4 regions of the Furfurilactobacillus rossiae genome follow, and region 1 is predicted to be linked to each of the others. Evidence: predicted binding sites of a transcription regulator. Region 1 holds the regulator's gene; each other region holds the start of a gene.
What was found. Region 1 encodes Rex, which represses fermentation and respiration genes when NADH is low (regulators of the CRP and FNR family bind a similar motif). Its sites were predicted from a motif close to TTGTGAANTANTTCACAA; they were not measured.
Positions count from the first base shown of each region.

Region 2: pdhA (pyruvate dehydrogenase (acetyl-transferring) E1 component subunit alpha) is a predicted target of Rex. The motif match lies at 1,580-1,597, and genes of this name have one in related genera.
Region 3: LROSL1_RS08080 (1-propanol dehydrogenase PduQ) is a predicted target of Rex. The motif match lies at 1,611-1,628, and genes of this name have one in related genera.
Region 4: LROSL1_RS08205 (BMC domain-containing protein) is a predicted target of Rex. The motif match lies at 1,969-1,986, and genes of this name have one in related genera.

Region 1 is NZ_CP040586.1:2,112,499-2,115,874, forward strand. Features, by position in the region: gene groL (chaperonin GroEL) at 1-1,057, opposite strand, end outside; gene groES (co-chaperone GroES) at 1,128-1,412, opposite strand; gene LROSL1_RS10240 (redox-sensing transcriptional repressor Rex) at 1,660-2,322, opposite strand; gene LROSL1_RS10245 (ABC-F family ATP-binding cassette domain-containing protein) at 2,691-3,376, shown strand, end outside.
Region 2 is NZ_CP040586.1:1,600,333-1,603,708, forward strand. Features, by position in the region: gene LROSL1_RS07615 (alpha-ketoacid dehydrogenase subunit beta) at 1-317, opposite strand, end outside; gene pdhA (pyruvate dehydrogenase (acetyl-transferring) E1 component subunit alpha) at 320-1,438, opposite strand; gene LROSL1_RS07625 (peptide deformylase) at 1,997-2,608, shown strand; gene LROSL1_RS07630 (MarR family winged helix-turn-helix transcriptional regulator) at 2,629-3,078, shown strand; gene LROSL1_RS07635 (hypothetical protein) at 3,178-3,376, opposite strand, start outside.
Region 3 is NZ_CP040586.1:1,695,427-1,698,802, forward strand. Features, by position in the region: gene LROSL1_RS08075 (ANTAR domain-containing response regulator) at 1-205, opposite strand, end outside; gene LROSL1_RS08080 (1-propanol dehydrogenase PduQ) at 289-1,428, opposite strand; adenosylcobalamin (AdoCbl) riboswitch at 1,710-1,859, opposite strand; gene LROSL1_RS08085 (hypothetical protein) at 2,228-2,452, opposite strand; gene LROSL1_RS08090 (DUF3990 domain-containing protein) at 2,436-3,041, opposite strand; gene LROSL1_RS08095 (inositol monophosphatase family protein) at 3,281-3,376, opposite strand, start outside.
Region 4 is NZ_CP040586.1:1,714,794-1,718,169, forward strand. Features, by position in the region: gene LROSL1_RS08195 (propanediol/glycerol family dehydratase large subunit) at 1-669, opposite strand, end outside; gene pduB (propanediol utilization microcompartment protein PduB) at 688-1,470, opposite strand; gene LROSL1_RS08205 (BMC domain-containing protein) at 1,486-1,767, opposite strand; gene LROSL1_RS08210 (hypothetical protein) at 2,069-2,689, shown strand; gene LROSL1_RS08215 (IS3 family transposase) at 2,736-3,376, opposite strand, start outside.

The DNA of each region.
Region 1 (3,376 bases):
CTTCTAATTCAGACTTGATGTTTGCAACACGTTCGTCAACAGCAGCCTTGTCGCCAGCACCTTCAACAATGGTTGTGTTGTCCTTAGTGATCGTGATCTTACCAGCTTGACCCAACTGATCAACAGTTGTGTCCTTCAGGTTCAGACCAAGGTCATCAGTGATAACAGTACCACCTGTCAAAGCAGCAATATCTTCAAGTTGTGCCTTACGACGGTCACCAAAACCAGGTGCCTTAACAGCAACAACATTGAATGTCCCACGCATCTTGTTCAAAACAAGCGTTGGTAAAGCTTCACCAGTAATATCATCAGCAATGATAAGTAATGCACGGCCTTGTTCAACAACAGATTGCAACAATGGCAAAATGTCTTGAATGTTGGCAATCTTCTTATCTGTAATCAAGATGTAAGGGTTGTCCAAGTCAGCTTCCATCTTGTCATTGTCAGTAACCATGTATTGACTCATGTATCCACGGTCAAACTGCATCCCTTCAACGACATCAGAAGTTGTTTCAATTCCCTTGGATTCTTCAATGGTAATAACACCATCGTTACCAACCTTTTCCATAGCGTCAGCAATTAACTTACCAACTTCTGGATCAGCGGCTGAAATTGACGCAATTTGTGCAATATCAGACTTAGTCTTAACATCGTGGCTCATCTTGTGCAAAGCATCGACAGCGGCAGACGTTGCTTTTTCAATCCCAGTCCGGATACCAACAGGGTTAGCACCAGCGGTAACGTTCTTCATCCCTTCGTTAACGATGGATTGGGTTAAAACAGTAGCAGTCGTTGTGCCATCACCAGCGATGTCGTTGGTCTTGGAAGCAACTTCAGCAACTAGCTTAGCACCCATATTTTCAAAGTGGTCTGACAATTCAACCGCTTTGGCAATTGTGACACCATCGTTAGTGATGGTAGGTGAACCATAACTTTGTTCCAAAACAACGTTGCGGCCTTTAGGTCCAAGGGTCGTTTTAACTGTGTTTGCTAATTTATCAACACCGGCAAGCATTGCGCTGCGGGCATCTTCAGAAAACTTTAAATCTTTAGCCATTGTGAATTTCCACCTCAACTGTAATTTATTGTGATTTTCTTTTATTGTTCAAACGTACTGTAAACTTTAACTAGTCCACAACTGCGACAATGTCTTTTTCATGGAGAACGAGGTAATCATTGCCCTCGTACGATACTGCTGTGCCGGCGTACTTATCAAACATAACGGTGTCGCCTTCCTTAACAGATGGTGCAACCTTTGTACCATTGTCTAAGACGCGGCCTTCACCAACTGAGATAACCTTCCCAGTGGTTGGCTTTTCTTGAGCGTTGCTGGCAAGCACAATGCCGCCAACAGTTTGTTCTTCTTCTTCAGCAGCCTGTAAAATAACGCGATCTCCTAATGGTTTTAACACGTTAATCCCTCCAATAATTTCGTTGAAATTGAATGCTTTTAGCACTCTTACACGTTAAGTGCTAACAACATGCTCTATAATAACCATGCCCGTTTATGAATGCAAGTGTTTTGGTCAAACTTAGTCAAAAAGTTTGTCAGCTGTCTTAGAAACCGCATCACAAAAGGCGTTTGGAGAATCAGTCAAACCATTTTTGTCTGACTAACACCCAAACGCCTATTCAAGAAGCAATAATTCAGTTTTCTAATTAATCCTGAGACTTTTCGTTCCCGCCTAACAACTCACCATAATTATCAATAAAATAAATTAAGGTTTGAAGCTCATTGGTCAAATCAACATTTTGAACCCGAATGGTATCAGGAACAGACAACCGTCGTGGCGTAAAGTTCAAGATTCCACGTACATCGGCCTTTGCCAGTTCATCAGTGACCTCTTGCGCCGTGTTTTCTGGCACCGTAATAATTGCAATGGCGATCTGTTGATCACGCAATTGTTTACCCATTTCTGACAACGGATAAATCGGGACACCACTTTGAACCGTGTTGACGATATTGTCATTAACATCAAACGCAGCACTGATTCGAACATTACTGTTTTGATGAAAATTAAAGTTGAGCAACGCATGCCCAAGATTACCAACCCCGACCAATGCGACATTAGTCAATTGATCCTGATTGAGAATCTTTTTAAAGAATTCGATCAGTTTAGGCACATCGTACCCATAACCACGTTTGCCCAATGCGCCAAAGTAAGAGAAATCACGGCGAATCGTCGCTGAATCGACTTTAACAGCCTCAGACAGCTCAGTGGACGAAACGCGCGTTTTATCCGCATCCAGTAAAATATTTAAGTAACGGTAATAAATCGGCAGCCTTTTTGCTGTCGCGCGTGGAATTCGTTGTTCAGCCACAGCGGTTCACTCCTTTTAATCCTACATTTGTTTGTGAAAATAAACTATACGTAAATTATAGCATAAGGACGGTTATTGTGAAGCATATTTCATACCAGTCTTCGGGCATTTCACAAACTGGCAAGGGCATTTCGTAAAATGCCGGGGTAAAACTAGCAACTACAGAAGCTTTTATACCTGTTTCAAAAAAGGTAAAACAGGCGGTCTTGTTAGCTTAATCACAACGACGAAAATATCATTCTTCACAATCTGTGGCACTTCTGACCATTTCAAATGTGTGTTTTCTGCTCACTGCCAGCTCAACATAGTGTCGCCGCACCGAACATGCTAAAATAGTGTTTAACTAATTCAAATGAAGGAGTACGCATATGTTAGTTCTTCAGGTTCAACAGGTCGCCCGCCGTTTTGGTGCGGACACATTGTTTGAACATGTTTCCATGACAATTGAAGACCACGGCCGCGTGGGGCTGGTTGGTCGAAATGGCGCCGGCAAGTCCACCTTGCTTAAGATTATCGCTGGTATTAATGATCCCGACGAAGGTACGATATCGGTTGCCAAAGGCATGACCATCGGATATTTGCCACAAGATGCCGGACTCGATTCAGACAACACTGTGTGGGATGAAATGCTGACGGTTTTTGCCACCCAGCAGCAACAAGAACGACAACTGCGCGAATTGGAACAGCAAATTGCCGATCCCACTGCTGATCATCAAAGTGACGCTTACAAACGTTTGCTAAATGCTTACGACCAAACGCAACACGATTTTGAGGCAAACAACGGTTACGGCTACCAAGCCTCAATTCGCGGCGTTTTACACGCTTTTCACTTTGATGAATCCACTTTTCAACGCAATGTCATGAGCTTTTCGGGTGGTCAAAAAACACAACTTGCACTCGCAAAGTACTTGCTACAACAGCCCGATTTACTCATTTTGGATGAACCTACTAACCACCTGGATATTGAAACATTATCATGGTTGGAAGACTACTTGAAAGGTTATCCTGGTGCTGTCTTGATTGTTTCACATGATCGTTACTTTCTCGATCACGT
Region 2 (3,376 bases), 510 kb from region 1:
CCGAAACGGAACCGCGTCCGCGACATTTGACCAGCAATTGAGTCAACGGCTTCGAATGTGAAACCCATAAATTGGATTTCAGGAAGTGGCCGCCAGCCAGTTGCTGCTAGCCCCATTGCCAAACCAAGAATACCTGATTCAGCCAATGGTGTATCAAATACCCGGTCTTCGCCGTACTTGTCTTGTAATCCTTGAGTGGTACGGAAAACACCACCGTTTTTACCGACATCTTCACCGAAGATTAACGTCTTGTCATCGTCGCTTAAGACCTGATCAAGTCCGTCAGTAATCGCTTGAATATAAGTTTTCGTAGCCATGATTACTTCGACTCCTTTGCTTCAAATTCGGCAATTTGTGCCTTGATGTTCGGAGTTGGTACTTCGAACGTGTTCTTTAACATTTCAACATTTGTTTGTTTAGGTTCTGCATCGGCAGCTTTCAAGTCAGCCTTGAACTGTGTCTTGCATTCGTCAACATAGTCGCTTTCCCGTTGATCGGACCAAAGCCCTTTATCTTCCAGTACCTTCCGCAAACGGATTAATGGGTCGTTATCATGCCAAGGTTTTTCTTCTTCTTTAGTACGGTAACGTGAAGGATCGTCACCGGCTGAGCTGTGGGCACCATAACGGTAAGTCAAGGTTTCAATCAATACTGGGCCATTGCCTGCCGCAGCGTATTCACGAGCAGCTTTAGCAACGGAGTAAACAGCCAAAATATCCATCCCGTCAACCTGAACAGAAGGCATCCCAGCAGCAACAGCCTTTTGAGCCAACGTTGTGGCAGCCGTTTGCTTCTTCCGTGGAACAGAAATTGCAAAGCCGTTATTTTGAATGATAGCAACTAATGGTGCTTGGAAGGCCCCAGCAAAGTTCAAGCCTTCATAAGTATCACCTTGCGAAGTCCCACCATCACCGGTGTAAACAAAGGCAACGTTGTTTTCACCGTTCTTCTTAATTCCTAAAGCAGCACCGGCAGCTTCTACGAATTGAGCACCGATAATAATTTGTGGCATCCATGCACGATACTTTGGATCATATTGATTACCCTTAACGTGACCACGTGACCATAAGAAGCCTTTTTCAACTGAACCACCGTGTTGAATCAGTTGTGGTAGGTCACGGTAAGCTGGGAACAAGAAATCCTGAGGTTCAAAAGCTGAGACACTGCCCATTTCACTGGCTTCTTCACCAGCCGTTGGAGCGTAGAACCCCAACCGACCTTGACGTGAAAAGCTCATGGTCTGCTCATGTAAAGCACGTTCCCAAACCATTTTCTTCATGAAATCAACCAATTGTTCATCACTAAAGGAGTCAAACACCTCTTGATTAACAACTTTGGCAGAACCGTCTAGAACTTGAACCATTTTGTATTCACTACCGAGATTTTCCTTAATCGCAGCAAAGTCTACAATTGGCTTAGATGAATCGTTGTTTGCCATAATGCACACATTCCTTTCTTTTTCTGATGACAGCTTCCATCCGCTCACTGTCTAAGACTTGCAACAAGCAAATGTATGCGCTTTCATCTTTCACCGACAATTGTAACGCTAGATAGAAATCGTTTGCAAGGGGTTTCATAATTGTTAAAAATCTCACAATTGTCCTTGACACAACCCATTTACTTGTGAAGTTTCTGAACATTTTTAGTGCTTTTTGTATAGCAACCAACCAATCGACCATAAAACGCTGTTACATAAACTTTTTCCCTGCTTATTAAATAGGCAATCCCGTTTTCATACTTCTTTCACGTTTCACATGCCAATATTTTTATACTTTGAAAACAATTTTAATAACTCTAAAATAAGTTTTCTTTGCGTTGGTTTTCACGAATCGTTGTTAGCTTACTTAACGGACATATCGGCCTTCAAAGGGCGAAGTATCAATACTTTGCGCTCATTTATTGACTTTCTATTTCTATTCATCTTTATGCTTAGCCGTTCCGAAATTTCTAGCGTATGGTACACTATTTGTTAGTAGTATATGAGGAGGAACAGCACGTGATATTAATGGACAACATTATTCGGGATGGTAACCCTACCTTACGTAAGTACGCTGACAAGGTAACCTTTCCGCTTAGTCAGGAATACCAACAACTTGCAAAGGACATGATGAAATATCTGGAAGTTAGTCAAAATCCGGACCTTGCTGAAAAGTACGGTCTCCGGGCAGGAGTCGGTTTAGCCGCCCCACAAGTGGACGTTTCCATTCAAATGGCAGCCGTCCTTGTACCCTCGCCTGTAGAACCAGATGATCCAGATAATCATGATGATGTCTTAAAAGCTGCCCAGGAAGCTCAAGACAACCCAGTCTTTAAGGATGTAATTATCAATCCCGTCATCGTTAGCCAATCTGTCCAGCTTGGCGCGCTGTCCGAAGGTGAAGGCTGCTTATCAGTGGATGAAGATAAACCCGGTTACGTGCCACGCGCTGACCGCATTACTTTACGCTATCAGGATGTCGACGGTAACGACCACAAAGTTCGGTTGAAGAATTATCCCGCCATTGTTTGTCAGCATGAAATTGATCATCTGCACGGTGTGTTGTTTTACGACCATATTAATAAGGAGCAACCCTTTGCGGCCGAAGAAAACACTCTGCTGATTGGCTAAGTACCTGGAGGTAAGTAATCATGGCATTTTCAGCATTAAACGATGATCTTATTGCCCAGCTAAACACCGCCTCAAGAAAATTAACAGCGTTGCTTGACGATCAATTACGACCGCTTAATCTCTCGGCAAGCAATTATTATCTCCTTTTAAAGATCGATGCCAAAACCGGTTTAACGCAGGATCAGTTGTATCGGCGGATTTACCTCAGTCCTAGCAATGTTACGCGACGATTAGATCAATTGATCAACTTAGGCTTTGTACGCAAGGTCAAGACGGCTACGGATCGACGAGCATGGCGTGTCTTGCTCACCAATGACGGGGCTCATTTGATTGACAAGATAAACGAGCAATTACAGCATGTTAATGACCTGACCTTTTCAGGTCTCAGCAGCACGGACTTAACCGCTTTGTCGACCATGTTGGATACAATCGACGACAACTTGAGTGAAAACTCGGTACATCATAATTAATGTGAACTAAAAAAATCCGTCTTGAATTAGCAATTATACTAATTCAAAACGGATTTTTGTTTCACTAGAAGTGTAAAGTTAACGTTTAAATGATGATTCTTAATGATTATCCTCGGCATTGGACGCTGGCATTTTTTCTGAAGGATTAAGTCGTTTAAGATCCTGTACATATTCAATGGTAGATTCATTCATTAAATAGGCTACATCAATGTGCAACTGCCCCTCAAATAACCACAAATCAGTCACAACAAACGTGGGGTGACTCGTCGATAACCGTTTGACATGATTTTTAACTGCA
Region 3 (3,376 bases), 420 kb from region 1:
TTTTTTTACCTGCTTTGAGACCATCCAACAATGGCATTCGAATGTCCATAATGACTAAATCAGGCTTTTCTTTCTGGCAGATATCGATTGCTTCAAAACCATCGCTACCTTCACCGACAACCTGATAGCCAGCATTTTCTACAATATCGCGAATATCCATTCTCGTGATGGGTTCATCGTCCACGATTGCGATTCGTTCGTTCATGATTTTTACCCCTCGTTGCTCATTTGTTCCGATACAATTACTTATATAGATAAATTATAAAGTGACCGTCTTAGTGACGTCAATCACATAAAACTACGATTCAAAATATCGGTTACATCAGCAACAGTAGGTTTCCTCGGATTTGCAACTGTCGTTCCGTCTTTAAGCGCTGCAGCTGAGATTTCGGCTTTAGTTGATTCAAATAAATCTTTGCTAATCCCATACTCTGAAAAGCTAGCAGGCATTTTCAATACCTTTCTTAAACAAATAATATTGTCAATTAGGCCCTGCACAGCAAGCTTCGGATTGGCCGCATTAATGTTGATAAGGCGAGCCAAATTTGCATACTTAGTAGCTGCCCGATTTGGTTCTTTCCAGAATCCATCATTCATTTCCGCATTATAAGCAATAATATTAGGCATCAAAATTGTATTTAAACGTCCATGGGGAATGTGGTAACGTGCGCCGGCAGCATGAGCAATACCATGATTTAACCCAAGGTTGACCATGTTAAACGCCATTCCTGCAATACAAGAAGCATCATGCATCTTCTGGCGAGCTTCCATGTCATCACCGTTTTCACTAACACGCGGTAAATATTCAAAAACCATTTGGAATCCCTTTTCCGCCAACGCGTCAGAAAAATCATTCGCATTGATTGAAACATAGGCTTCCAAGCAGTGCGTCAAAACATCCATCCCGGTATCTACTGTGATATTTTGGGGTGCCGACAAAACCAAGTTGGCATCCAATACCGCGACCTTTGGTAAAATATCATCAGTAACTAGTGGGTACTTAACACCTTTTTCTGCATTAGTAATAACCGCAAAATTGGTGACTTCTGAACCAGTACCACTCGTTGTAGGAATGGCAATCAAATCCAGCTGTGGACTATCTTCGGCCATCTTCTGAGCAAAATATTTCATTGCCTTTGCGGCATCAATCGCTGAACCACCGCCAACAGCGACCAAGAGTGTTGCCTTAAATGACTGAAGTGCTTTAATGCCCTCCACCACTTTTGTAATTGGTGGGTCCGGCTGAATGTCAGAAAAAATGCTCAATTCATTTTTGACATTCAAATGCTTGGTTATCTGATCAAGTGCACCGGATTTCACCATAAATGGATCAGTAACAAGAAAAATGCGCTGACTATCAATCTTCTCCAGTCCAGCTAATGCATTATCACCGGTCCAAATTTGTGTTCCAAATTGAATTGTTTCCAATGATGTTACCTCCTTCATTATTCTTCCAAATTAATGCAAATAAAAAATGAAAAAAGAGGCTTTTGAGCACACTTAAAAAGTATGTTCTAAAGCCTCTTTGCTTAACTGTACGCCATTGTACAAGATATTCAGTTTTATTTACCCTTTAATGATAGCGCTTACAGAAGCTGTGGTCAATATCATTGTTAATAAATACACAAAAATGCCGCAGTCCCCTGCGGCATCCCATAAACACCATTGTTTATGTTAAAAAGCACATCATTGTGCCTGTTCGTCGAATTTATGGATACCCTACCTACTCCACGAGATAATGTACCCGCCCAAGCATCCTACTAAAAAGACCTGGCTTATAGTGCTAAACACTAATCACAGTGGCGGGACCGTGCCGGATTCTCACCGGACTTCCATTTAGTAAGCGCTTCTATTCAATTCACAAGCCGAGTATAACAAATTATTTTTTGATTTACCATTATGCAAACTGAACTGATAATCAAATAAACTCTCTTTTAACATTGAAAAACAGACTATGTGGGCCTACTTCTATAAAAATGATTCTAATAGCATCTTTACTTTTGACTTTATTAGTAGCTGAATACGTAATATAAGCCTAACTATTTGCGGTGCTGAAAGCCTAATTTCACTGCCCTTGAAAATCAAAATCGATCATTCTGTGCCTTTTTTCAACAGGTACCCGTCTGACAACATTACATTAGTCACTTCATTGAAAAAATTTCGATCTACCTCTTCAACAATAATTTACCACGCTATTAGACTCTCGTAACCACAACCAAATCATAAATTACATTTGCCTAAAAGGAATGAGCCCTTCTTGCATCAAAATCTTCTCAGCAAAATAAATAGGTCCAGTATGTTGAATATATGGTAAATCAGTATCGATGCGTTCTCGAAATGGATCAACAAGTTTTTGTGCATCTGCTCTAGACAAATGTCCTTCTTCGCTTATGAAATCAATCATTTCGTTAAAGAAATCTCGATTAACCTCTTCTTTAATTGTTAAACTCATTTTCATTTTCCTCCTTCGTTAACTGTTTAATAGTTACTGTTTTTATTTGATTACAAATATGTTGCGAAATGAGTGCCAGTTGATCGTACCGACGTTCAAATTTTGAATTAGAAATTAAGTCTTTAAAACCCTCAATACTCATTGTTCTTTGATATTTCTTTAATGCATCGGTAATCTTACCATCTGCAACAGGTCCGTATTCAACTTCAATCGTTCGCTTCATGTTGGACATAGTCCTATTCTTTAAAATCTCCTGCGCCCATTCTTCATTACAGAGCGCAAACTCTTTTGAAATGGTCTCATCTAATAGACCCTCATCAAATCTAACGGTGACTAAAGCAGGCAAAGTACCTTTTCCTGTTATTCCCAATCTAAATTGTCGAGAAGCCGATAATCTTGCCCAACGAACTGCCTGACCCCTATTAGAAGTCAAATAGAAGGCAAGTCCAAAATCTTCTTTAGATTTCTTATTCCAATTAGACACGACACCATTTTTCTGAATACTCAGTGCATTGTCCCAAGTTGTACCGTGATACCAAATTACATGCTTTTTATAATACATATTCGAATGTGGGTCAATTGATAGCAATCATTCGCACCCGCAATATTCTGATGATAGAAATTGCGCCCTTTGATATATTTAACGGGCTCATCTATCAGGCCCATTATATCATCTACATACGCAATTCACCCCCGATAAAAACGTTTAACCAGTCAATACTTTTGGTTTAAGCACAAACAAATTTTTGAAGCTTATTAATCTTCCCAAATACAAAAAAAGCCGTTCAAATAAATGAACAGCTCCAAATAACTAAAACACGTTAAGCACTATGCATATGCAAGTTTTCTAAATGTCTTCATCGCATTTGGCGTCATTACCACATAATCCGCCGGCCGCAACAGCGACAACCGATACCCCGACAC
Region 4 (3,376 bases), 400 kb from region 1:
GGTTTCAGCGTATGCAGTAAACCCACGCATTCCCAAGCTTAATTCCAAAGCTTCTTCAACAGAACATTGTGTCAGTACACCGGGACGTCCCGTCTGAGCACCAATCATAATTGAAATCGCGTTTAGCGGTGCATAACGCGCAACAGCTGTCGTAGTTTCTTGTTCTGGGAATCCACGTAAAGCTGCATCAGCTGCATCAGCTGCAATTTGTACAGGATCATCACGCAAGTTGGTTACGTGACACTGCGTTGCGGGTGTCCGACGTGGGCGCATCTTCTGTGTAGCCATCATCATTTCAACAAAGTTCATTTTACTGATGACATCCACTGCTTTTGCTGGAGTCATCCCAGTTGTCAGAGGAATGATTTTTTCACGAGGAACATTAGGATCACAAAGCATATTTGCCAACTTGTTAGAATCCATACTCGTAACATGTTCAGCATTGCTCTTGTCAATCCCGTGGTCAGCAATATACATATCGATCAGATCAAAGTCTTCACGTTTTTTGCTGTCCAGTTCGGTTACAACACCATTTTCAATTTTAATGCTTGGCTTTGGATCGTTAGGTCCTTCAAGGGCAACGAATCCTTCTTCAGGCCATTCCTTAACAAATCCGTCCAAGTGAATTGGACGCTTTTCCAAAGCTTCAAACCTTTTTTGACGCTTCATTGGTGTATCTCCTCTCACCTAAATGTATGAAGGAAAGTCATTCTTTGGTTTCCCAGCAAGTGTTCCCAGCAGATCCAAGCCCACTTCACGGGCTGCAACAACTGCTTGACGGACTGCTCCAGAATCACCAGAGATATGCAGAATCCCTTCGTTTGAAAAACTTGTTCCATACGCAGGTGACGCGAATGAAAGCACATCGACATTAGCTGCCTTCAAAGCAGTATCACCCATCACGACACCAATTCCGGCTGGAGCACCGGCAATCAAGCCGTACGCCTTACCAATTGGTGCATTAAATGCGAAGTGAGCTGCTTCACTAGCCCGAGCGGTGTATTGCAATTCCAAGTGCCCTGCTGGGCTGTTGTAAACATCTCCGAAGTGAGTTGGAACAGCAGCCAAAGCCACTTCAATCGCACGACGAACATCAGAAACATCGTCACCACCGACAATAATCAAAGACCCGTGTCCAGCACCGCCCTTTGTATCACGAGGCATTTGAATGCTTACTACTTGCGTATTGGTTGCCTTAACGGCTTCATCCATAGACATGATCTGTGGACCACCACCGGTACGTGCCGAAAGAATTCCGAGTGAACGGAATTGCTTTTGTAAATGAAGGTTTTCGGACAAACCACTATCAACGTTTGCAATTACCATCCCAATCGTGTCACCGACTGGGGCAGTACCTACAAATTCAGTCAATCCTGATTGTGTTGGTTTCGTGTCAACAGTTGTGCCAGCATTGGCTTTGTTGAGCAACTTTCCCATCACTTGATTGACTAATTCATCAGTATCAGCCATAACTTATTCACCCACCTATTTATTTGATTGTGGTAACAAAGTTTCAACATCTTGATGAGGCCGTGGAATAACATAATTCGAAACAACTTCACCGATGTCTTCCGCTGCTGCAACGCCTGCGTCAACAGCTGCTTTAACAGCACCAACATCACCGCGAACCATCACCGTGATCAATCCCTTACCGATTTTTTCCTGTCCAACGAGTTTAACGTTGGCAGCTTTTACCATGGCGTCAGCCGCTTCAATCGACGCGATCAAACCACGCGTTTCGATTAAACCAAGTGCTTCTCTATCCATAAATGTTTCCTCCTTCACGCGAGTCACGCGTGTAATATGGTTACTTGGTACACATTTACAGTAACGAAGATTTGTTATACTTTAATGCCATGTCTAAAAAATCACACATGGTGAAGTATTAAATTCCTTGATATAATCAGTGTGGCAACAAGAACAGCACAGTAACGGCAATGAAATCCCTTACACAAAAATCGGTTATCATTGTTCAACTATTTACAAGGCTGTAACTGCCCTTGCATCATGTTTAGTGGTTTTGCAGGGTCACTTATTTGACAAGAGATAAAAAGTAGGGCGGATATATATGAATAACTTTCTTGCACAAGTATTAACTGCTGATCGAACGCATCAGCTTAATAAGTTGCTGGCCAATTTTTCACAGGCAACCGGCAGCATCGCCACCGTAACGGATTTACAAGGGAATACTTTAACAAATCTGTATGGTTTTTCGCTTTTTTCTACCTTTAAGGGTGATGAAGCAACCTGTAATGAGGTGCCACAAAATAAAGCCGTTCATATTGACGAACACTTCTCAGTCAGTCGTCTCTCGATCATGTATGACAAACAAGCTATCGGTTTTGTTTGTTGTGGCTATCCGGCTGCCCAACAAAACGCCCGGCCCAACTTTGGCCCCGCCGGCAACGCAGAAGGTGAACGTTCTCAGGCCTCAGTTACATTATTACGGTTGATTGTGCAACGTGAGATTGATCGATATATGATCAACGCAGACGTTGTGCAGAGCTCCGAAGTTAAACCTAAAGTCCCTGTTATTAACGTCGTCAAACCTCAAAAACAAGAAGCGTTAGCTGATTCATTAAACAGAATTAACAACATTAAAACGAAAAACAAAGAAATAAATGACGCATTAATTTACATCGAACAGCATTTATCGAGACAAAAAAGGATCTTTCACTGTTTGCACTAGGCCCTGTCAAGTTGACAGATGAAATAATATAAACTTTTGTTTGTCTCTAAACGGCTTCATTCCAGTATTCATCTGGAGTGAGGCCGTTTCTTTGTGCCGAACGATTATGATGATTGAAGTATTCGATGCCGTCTTCAACCAACTCCACGAGCTCTTGGTAGGTCTTTGCCAGCGGATGACGATCCATCCAGCGAAGTTTGAACTCATTCCACCAGCGTTCCATTGGGGCGTTATCATATGGTGTTCCTGGACGAGACATGCTTCTCGGGACATGATGACGACTTAAAAAGTTATTAAATGCTCCGGCTGTGTACGCTGGGCCACGATCCGTATGCACCAGTGGATGAACATCGCCAGATGCCTCAAACGCACGGTGAAAAACTTGAATCTCCGCTGCCGCAGTCTCAGTAACGCTAAGATTGTAAGACAACAATCGGCGTCCATAGAGGTCCATGACGCCACTTAAGCGCATCTTGTACTGGCCGTTTACGCCGTACGTTAACTCTGTTGAATCAGACAGCCAGACCTCATTGGGCACCTCCACGTCAAAGTCCTGGTTGAGCACGTTGTCTAAGATATACTGCTCACTTTCTTTACGTCGATGATGTTTCTTAACCCGAATTTGACATTTCAGTCCGAGTTCACGCATCACACGACGAACCATTTTTATCGTAACTGGGAAGTCAA